Regions from separate parts of the Rhodococcus sp. AZ1 genome, predicted to be linked through region 2. Evidence: riboswitches for the same ligand, from Rfam matches in the RefSeq annotation. Region 2 holds a riboswitch; the other holds the start of a gene.
What was found. A riboswitch is a leader RNA that binds a small molecule or an ion and turns the genes downstream of it on or off. The one in region 2 is predicted to bind cyclic di-AMP.
Positions count from the first base shown of each region.

Region 1: another riboswitch for cyclic di-AMP. It lies ahead of ACY48E_RS07690 (C40 family peptidase); the one in region 2 lies ahead of ACY48E_RS04155 (transglycosylase family protein).

Region 1 is NZ_JBUEQF010000005.1:12,062-15,963, forward strand. Features, by position in the region: gene ACY48E_RS07680 (hypothetical protein) at 1-350, opposite strand, end outside; gene ACY48E_RS07685 (C40 family peptidase) at 320-1,384, opposite strand; gene ACY48E_RS07690 (C40 family peptidase) at 1,512-2,090, opposite strand; cyclic di-AMP (ydaO/yuaA leader) riboswitch at 2,106-2,263, opposite strand; gene ACY48E_RS07695 (DEDD exonuclease domain-containing protein) at 2,756-3,902, shown strand, end outside.
Region 2 is NZ_JBUEQF010000002.1:380,614-384,515, forward strand. Features, by position in the region: gene ACY48E_RS04145 (helicase-associated domain-containing protein) at 1-427, opposite strand, end outside; gene ACY48E_RS04150 (hypothetical protein) at 521-712, shown strand; gene ACY48E_RS04155 (transglycosylase family protein) at 807-1,418, opposite strand; cyclic di-AMP (ydaO/yuaA leader) riboswitch at 1,428-1,618, opposite strand; gene ACY48E_RS04160 (hypothetical protein) at 1,868-2,089, opposite strand; gene ACY48E_RS04165 (cold-shock protein) at 2,258-2,671, shown strand; gene ACY48E_RS04170 (DUF2771 family protein) at 2,710-3,228, opposite strand; gene ACY48E_RS04175 (MFS transporter) at 3,225-3,902, opposite strand, start outside.

The DNA of each region.
Region 1 (3,902 bases), on a different contig from region 2:
GGCTGCGAGCCGATCTCGTAGCCGAAGTCCGAGAACGGAACGCCCTGCAGGTTGCGCGCTCGCGCGAGCTCGGACTGGACGAACTCCGGCGGGGCGGCCGGATCGAAGAGGCTGCGCAGCGCGGTCTCGTCATCGTTGCGCAGCGCCGTGGTCCAGGCGGTGAGGGTCGCGGTGACCGCGTCGAGGCGTTGCTTCTCGAAGGGACTCGGCGCCGGGGTGGTGCTCGTCGGGGGCTGCGACGGAGCAGCGTTCCCGGCGCAACCGCCGACCAGCAGGATCGCGGCCAGCACCAGGACCGGCACACGCAGAGCCGACGACATCAATAGCGACGAGCTGCGAAGATGGGCCATCGGGACATCGATTCCACACGTACGGGCACCCCGAAGGTGGAGGCGTGGATGATGTTGCCGTTCCCGACGTACATCCCCACGTGGGAGGCGTCGGGGTAGAAGATCACCAGGTCGCCAGGACGAAGATCCGCCGGGTTCACCGGGATCCCACCCTGGGCCTGCGACTGACTCGACCGGGGCAGGATCTTTCCCACCTGCTTGTACGCCCACACCATCAGGCCCGAGCAGTCGAAGCCGTCCGGCCCGGTGGCGCCCCACACGTAGGGCTTACCGATCTGGGTGAACGCTGCCTGCAGTGCTCCGGTCTCGGACCCGGGGGTCAGGTTCTTCAGCACGGTCGCGGAATCGAAGCCGGGCGGGAACGGTGATCCCGCCAGGGCCGTCTTGTCGTCGCTGCTGAGCGTGGCGTACGCCGCGAGCACGTCACCGATCTGCGCCTGCAGTGTCGACTGCTTGGCAGTGAGGTCGTCCGCCACTGCCTTGGCCTGCTCGGCGGCCTGTCGAGCGGCCTCCGCCGACTGCTCCGACGATCGCTGCGCCGCCGCTGCGGTCTCCTTGGCCTGCAGGAAGGTATCCACGCGGGCCTTGGTGTCGGCGGAGATCACGTCGAGCGCCGACATCTGGTCGAGCATCTGTTGAGGTGAGTTGCTGACCATCACCGCGAACAGTCGATTGGTTCGGGCGCCCTGGTAGTTGGCGCGCGCGACGGTGTCGATCACCGGCTGGAGTGCGTCGATCTTCGCTTGCGCGTCAGCGAGTGTGGCCTGGTCACGATCGAGCTTCGCCCGCGCATCCGCGAGAATCGCATTCTTGGCGTCGAGATCGATCTGGGCGTTGTGCGTGGCCTCGGTGGTCTCCTCCGACTGACGCGAGAGGTCGGCGAGCCGCTGCTGCGGCGATTCCGGCGCCGCGGGTGGTGCTGCCGGCGCCGCGGGTGGTGCTGCGGTGGGGTCGGCGTGAGCGATGGTGACCACCCCGGGTACAGCGAGTACGAGCGCAGCTCCGACGGTGGTCAGGAGGGTGCGCCGGACCAGCCCCGAAGTCCTTCTACCTGCACCCGATCCACTGTGGACGGGGTTGCATGACCACACGTGCAGAACTCTCCGATCACGAACCGAGGTGTCGCGGAGCGGTTACGCCCCCATCACGAAACCATATACCTCAGGCGTAGCGACGCGCACCGTCTGCCGGCATCGAGGCCAGGGGCACGATCTTCACCGGGACACCGGCGGTGGACGCGTGCACCACGTTGCCGTTGCCGACGTACATGCCGGAGTGCGAACCGCCGTAGAAGGAGACGACGTCACCGGGGCGCAAATCCGACAGCGACACCGGGGTGCCGGCCGCGGCCTGGTCGTAGCTGGTGCGCGGGAGCTGCAATCCGGCCTGGGCGTAGGCCCACTTCATCAAGCCGGAGCAGTCGAAAGCGCTCGGACCCTGTGCCCCGTAGACGTAGGGGGCGCCGACCTTGCTCTCGGCTGCGGCGACGGCGCGCTGTGCGACCGAGGACTGCTGCGGGGCGGGCGGAGCGATCTGGGGCAGCGCCGGCAGTGCCGGGAGCTGTGGGATGGCCGCGAGGATCTGATCGGGAACGTCGAAGGTGCCGACTCCGGGGATGGTCACCGGTGCCGCGAATGCGGGTGCTGCGGGGATCGCGATTGCGCCGGTGGTGAGGGCGCTGGCTACGAGAACGCTACGAACGGGCCGTGAGACGGTGCTCGGCTTGCGGTGTTTCGCCACGAAAAGGTGTGCTCCATTCTTCCTGCTCGCCGCCGACCGAGTTAGCTGACGGGTTCGGGCTGGGAAGATCAGCCCTACCCGAGCAGATCGCAGGGATCTGATCGGGATTCACCCCGGTGTAACGGTTGGGTTCCCGGTACGGCCCGTGCGGGCCGATTAGGCGGTGACCATGCGATGCGATTCGGGTTCGATCCGCCTGAGTCCGCGAGGTCTCGGAAAGATTACGAAACGGCATACGTCGCTGTCGAGTCGACGCCGGGGCGTGTCGCACGCGTGATCCCCTCCGACGCGGCCGAGGCAGGGATCGACCCCGCCGACGCCGTCGGATCCTTCCCTGCCGACTCCGGTCACGTTGGAGTGGCCGACCACCCGGACACCGCAATTGCGATCCGGGTCGGCGCGGGCGTCGGCGCCAGGCGTTCCTCCTGCTCCCACTCGATTTCGGCGAGTTCGAACGCCCTCCGGCGACAGTCCGGTCGCGGACACGTCCGCCTCGGTCGGGACTGCGTCGCCACGCGGCGCGCCACCCACCGCCGAGCGAGCCGACGAGCCGTCATCCACAGCACTGTGATCCTCGTCTCACTCTCCGATCCGGCGCTGTCGGTGCCGAGGCCTAGCGTCGGGGACTCGAGGACGGTGGTGCGTGAGAGGACGGTGCTGTGGGAGTGACACGCGGGGCGGCAGATCAGCTCGGGTTCGACTGGCCCGAATTCGGTTGGTCGGACTCGCCCACGCTGCGCGAGACCACGTTCGTCGTGGTGGACCTCGAGACCACCGGCGGGCGACCGGGCGAGGACGCGATCACCGAGATCGGCGCCGTACGTATCCGCGGCGGCGAGGTGATCGGCGAGATGTCCACCCTGGTGGACCCCGGCCGATCGGTGCCCCCGCGCATCGTCGAACTCACCGGGATCACCACCGCGATGCTGGTGAACGCCCCGCGGATCGATCGCGTGCTCCCGACCTTCCTCGAATTCGCCCGCGGCGCGGTGCTGGTGGCTCACAACGCCAGGTTCGACGTCGGCTTCCTGCGCGCGGCCGCCACTGCCATGGACATCGCATGGCCGAAGTTCACCGTGCTGTGCACCGTGCGGCTGGCACGCCGCGTGCTCACTCGGGACGAAGCGCCGTCGGCCAAGCTCTCGTCCCTGGCTCTGCACTTCGGGGTCTCCACTCGCCCCACGCACCGTGCCCTCGACGACGCCCGCGCCACCGTGGAGGTACTGCACCACCTGATCGAGCGGGTCGGTAACCAGGGGGTACACACCGTCGCCGAACTCCTCGACTACGTCCCCGCCGTTCCCGCAGCACACCGCGCGAAGCGCACCCTCGCCGCCGGCCTTCCGCGTCGGCCGGGGGTCTACCTCTTCCGCGGCCCCGGTGACGAGGTCCTCTACGTCGGCACCTCCACCGACCTGCATCGGCGCGTGCGCTCGTACTTCACCGGGTCCGAGACCCGCGGGCGGATGAAGGAGATGGTGGCGCTCGCCGAGCGCGTCGACCACGTCGAGTGTGCGCATCCACTCGAGGCCGGGGTTCGTGAACTGCGACTGATCGTCGCCCACCTCCCGCCCTACAACCGACGCTCGAAGTTCCCCCGACGCGGATGGTGGATCACCCTCACCGACGACGGGTTCCCCCGCCTGTCCGTGGTGCGCGCCCCCACCGACCGGGCGCTGGGTCCCTTCACCGATCGATCCACTGCCGCCGAGGTCGCCGAGACCGTCTCCCGCGCGCTCGGGCTACGCACGTGCACCCGCCGACTCTCGGCGAAGCGCACCCACACGTGCGAGGTGGTGGCCGTCGGTGGAT
Region 2 (3,902 bases):
CCTCGGTCAGGTCCGATTTCACCGACCGAATTCGGCCGACCCGCCACGGCACCGCGTCCCGCGCGGACGGGGCCGCAGAGATCTCGGTGGTGCCGCGGACGAGAGCTCGCGCTCGCAGGTGTGCCAGCGCGGCGTCCACCGCCTTCTTCGGCGCGCGGCCGGACAGGTGCCCGTCGAGCGTGCGGCGAGCGACCGGCTCGACGTCGGCGCCGTCGAGCAGCAGATGTTCGAGGATTGTCAGGGCCAGGGTGTCGAGGTCCTCGGACGCCCGAATCACCGACGCGCGCTGGAGCAGGCGACCTGCCAGCACCTCGAAGCTCGAGGCCGGTGGAACGGTCAGATCCGGCCGCAACCTCAGCAGCTCGGCTATGTCGTCGTCGGTGCGTGCGGACAGCCATTCGGCGGTCTCGCGTTCGATATCGCTCATGTCGCCTCCCACAGTAGAGGCGTCGGGGCCGGACGCCCCGGCGGGAATACACGCCCACTGGCGCCCGTGCCTGGGCGGATGTCAAAATGGGCCATGGCTAACTCACCGAAGACCCGTTACGTCGATCCAGGCTGGCCTCAGGGCGTGGACGAGCATGATCACCCCGTGACCGAGCTGTCGTCCTCGCGAGCGGGCAACCTCTCCCCGTACGGTGAGGAGACGGAGTTCCCCGTGCCGGTGGAGACCCTCCCGTACGCGCACCCGGTGACCCGCATCAACAAGTAGCCCGGTACGGAGTTCGCAGCCCGAACCCCGACATACGCAGAACACCCCCCGACCGTTGGCGGTCGGGGGGTGTTCTGCGTGCGGGGCGTACGCGTCAGCGCGGGAGCAGGTTCTGGTTGGCCGCGAAGAAGCTCACCAGCTGCGGGTTCTGACGGAGGTTGGCCGTGGCGTTCTCCACGAAGGCGACCACGGTGGGGTCGTTGGTGAAGTTCTTGACCGCGGTGGTGATCTGGTCGGTGATGTTCTGGGAGATCGCGGCGACGTCGGGGGCAGCGGGCAGCGCCGGGGCGGCAGGAGCCGGGGCCGGCGCGGCCGGTGCGCTGCGTTCCGTCGGCCCGCTGCTCAGGCCCAGGCGCGCCGAGCAGGACGGCCAAGCACCCCATCCCTGGCTGGCGAGAACTCGCTCGGCGACGACGATCTGCTCCTCGCGAGTGGCCTGGTTGGCCGACGGGGCGAAGGCGCCACCGCCGTGCGAGGTCCAGGTGCTCGGCGAGAACTGCAGTCCGCCGTCGAAGCCGTTGCCGGTCTTGATGGCCCAGTTGCCGCCGGATTCGCACTGCGCGAGGCGGTCCCAGTCGTTGTCGGGGGCGGCGTTCGCGGTGCCGGCCGTGAAGGCCATGCTCGCGGTGCCGACGATGGCGCCGGTGACGGCGACCTTGGCGACTGTCCGGCCGGTGGTACTGGGTTTGCGATGGCGTCCGGTCATGTGTCGTTCGGATCCTCTCCACACGCGCCTGCGAGGTCAGCTGTCGGATTCGGGCCGGAAGAGGTTGGCCCGGCCGCTCCGACCTGGATGGTCGGTTCGGCTTCACCCCGAGACCGTGAGCGTGAGGCTCGCGGTCGATATCTGTGAGGACGTGTGGGTCCCCCGCCCTCGTCCCTGACAAGGCTCAGTAGGTGGTCCGGACCCGTGGGACGAGGCTTGGCGCGGCGGGCCGGACGTGGCCGGTTCAGTGGCCGAGGTCAACATATCGGGGACGACGCGCCAATGTCACTGTTCGATAACTACCGGTGTCTCGGTGCTGGTCCGGGGCTCTGGACGCGCATCGGATCGTCGTCGCAGCTAGCGCGCCGAAACGTGGCCGTTATCGCAGTGGACGCCCACCCGTTATCGCGTCGTGATGTGATCTATTTCACATAAATCACGACGTGCGCTCACGGTCTCCGACTACGACGACCCGATCGCAGCGCGAGGATCAACGCCAGCAGGAAGCCCACCGGGAGGAAGAACATCGCCGCGAGATAGAGCCACAGACCGGGCGAGCCGCCCGCGAACTTGATCGTGAACATCACCACGATCGACAGCAACCCCAGCGCGAAGCACACGAAGGACGCCGTCAACAGAGGTGGGGTGGAGGTGGATCGCTTCTCGGACACCCCGGAAAGGTTACCGCCGCCCGAAAACCCCGGTGCTGACCGCGTGCTGCTGGGGGTAGCATTCCGTGACACGCGCGCCGTGTTGCGGCGCGCTATTTCTATGGTCACGGGTCGACCTGAGCAGGCTCGTGATCGAACATCGGGAACAACGCGAATCGGGTGAGATCGGTGCCGACCGGCAAGGTGAAGTGGTACGACGTCGACAAGGGCTTCGGATTCCTCTCGCAGGACGAGGGTGAGGACGTGTACGTGCGGGCTTCCGCGCTGCCGTCCGGGGTCGAGGGCCTGCGGGCAGGCCAGCGCGTGGAGTTCGGCATGGCTGCCGGTCGGCGCGGGCCGCAGGCTCTGTCGGTGACCGTCCTCGAGCCTGCGCCCTCGGTGCGCCAGAACGTTGCGGCCGCCCGCAAGGAGACGGCCAAGAAGCACACCCCCGACGAACTGCACGGCATGGTCGAGGACATGATCACCCTGCTCGAGGCCACCGTTCAGCCCGAACTGCGCAAGGGCAAGTATCCCGATCGCAAGACCGCCCAAAAGATCTCCGAGGTGGTCCGCGCCGTCGCGCGCGAGCTGGACAGCTAGAGCGGCTTCCGTCCGGGCCGGGGGGCAGTGCGTACCGGTCAGTCCCTCGGCGGCGTCGCGATCGACCAGATCGCGTGGCTGACGATCTCCTCCTTGGCGGTGTCGGAGTCGATGACGCCCGACGGCAGTCGCACCTCCACGCCGATGAGCGAACCGCCGTCGGCGTCGGTGCCGGGCACGGTGATGGCGACCGTGGAATCGGGCTCGTAGAACACGTCGTTCTCCACGACCGAGCCGTCCGCGCGCTGGTACACCGTCGCCAGGCCCCACGGCGCCCCGGAGATCTCCTTCGGCAGCGAGATCTGCAGTGGGCGGCCCGCGCGCAACGGGATCTCGCTGGTCTGCCCGTCGTACGAGCAGAGCGGCTCGCGCACCGGGCAGTATCGGAACGGCGCCACGTCCTCGTACTTGCCGTCGCCGAAGACCGCGACCGTGGGCGGGCGGTCCGGAGCGTTGCGGATCAACACCACCATCAGCGCGGCGAAGGCGATTGCCAGCACCGCCGCCGAAGCGACGACGGCGGCAGCGATCTTCGCCCCACGGGTGCGCAGGCTCATCGAGTCTGTCCTCCTGATCGGTAGTGCGATGTACCCGGCCGGCCGGCCCGGGTGTCGGGGGGCGGTTCGGCCACCACGACGTTGCCGCGCGTGACCTCCTGCCCGGCCCGGACCGGGCGGTTACCGCCGACCCCGGGAATCAGCGATGTCCCTCGGTAGGTGAGGTAGGTCTGGAGCAGACCCAGGACCAGGACCACCGATACGACGGTGAAACCGATCCAGAATCTGGTGGGCAGCAGAACACCCAGGGCGCCGCCGATGACCCAGCTCAGCTGCAGCACGGTCTCGCTGCGCCCGAACCCCGATGCGATCGATTCCGGCGGCAGATCGTTCTGCAGCGACGCGTCGAGGGAGACCTTGGCCAGCGCACTCGCCGCCGCCGCAACCAGGGCGGCCACCGCAGCGGCGATCAGATGGTCGGTGATCGCCGCGATGATCGCCACCGCGGTCACCGCCGCCGTGCAGCGCACCACCAGTTGACTCGGTCGGCCCAGTTTGAGCCGGGCCCCGACCCCGTTGCCGGCGAAGTTGCCCAGGGCCGCGGCGGCCCCGACCAGCCCGAGCATCGCGGCCTGCTGCAGCGGCTCGTGCTCGGTGCGGGATTTGGCCACGAACGCGATGTAGAGGGTCAGGAAGCCGGTGAGTACGCGGATGGTGCCGTTGCCCCACAGTCC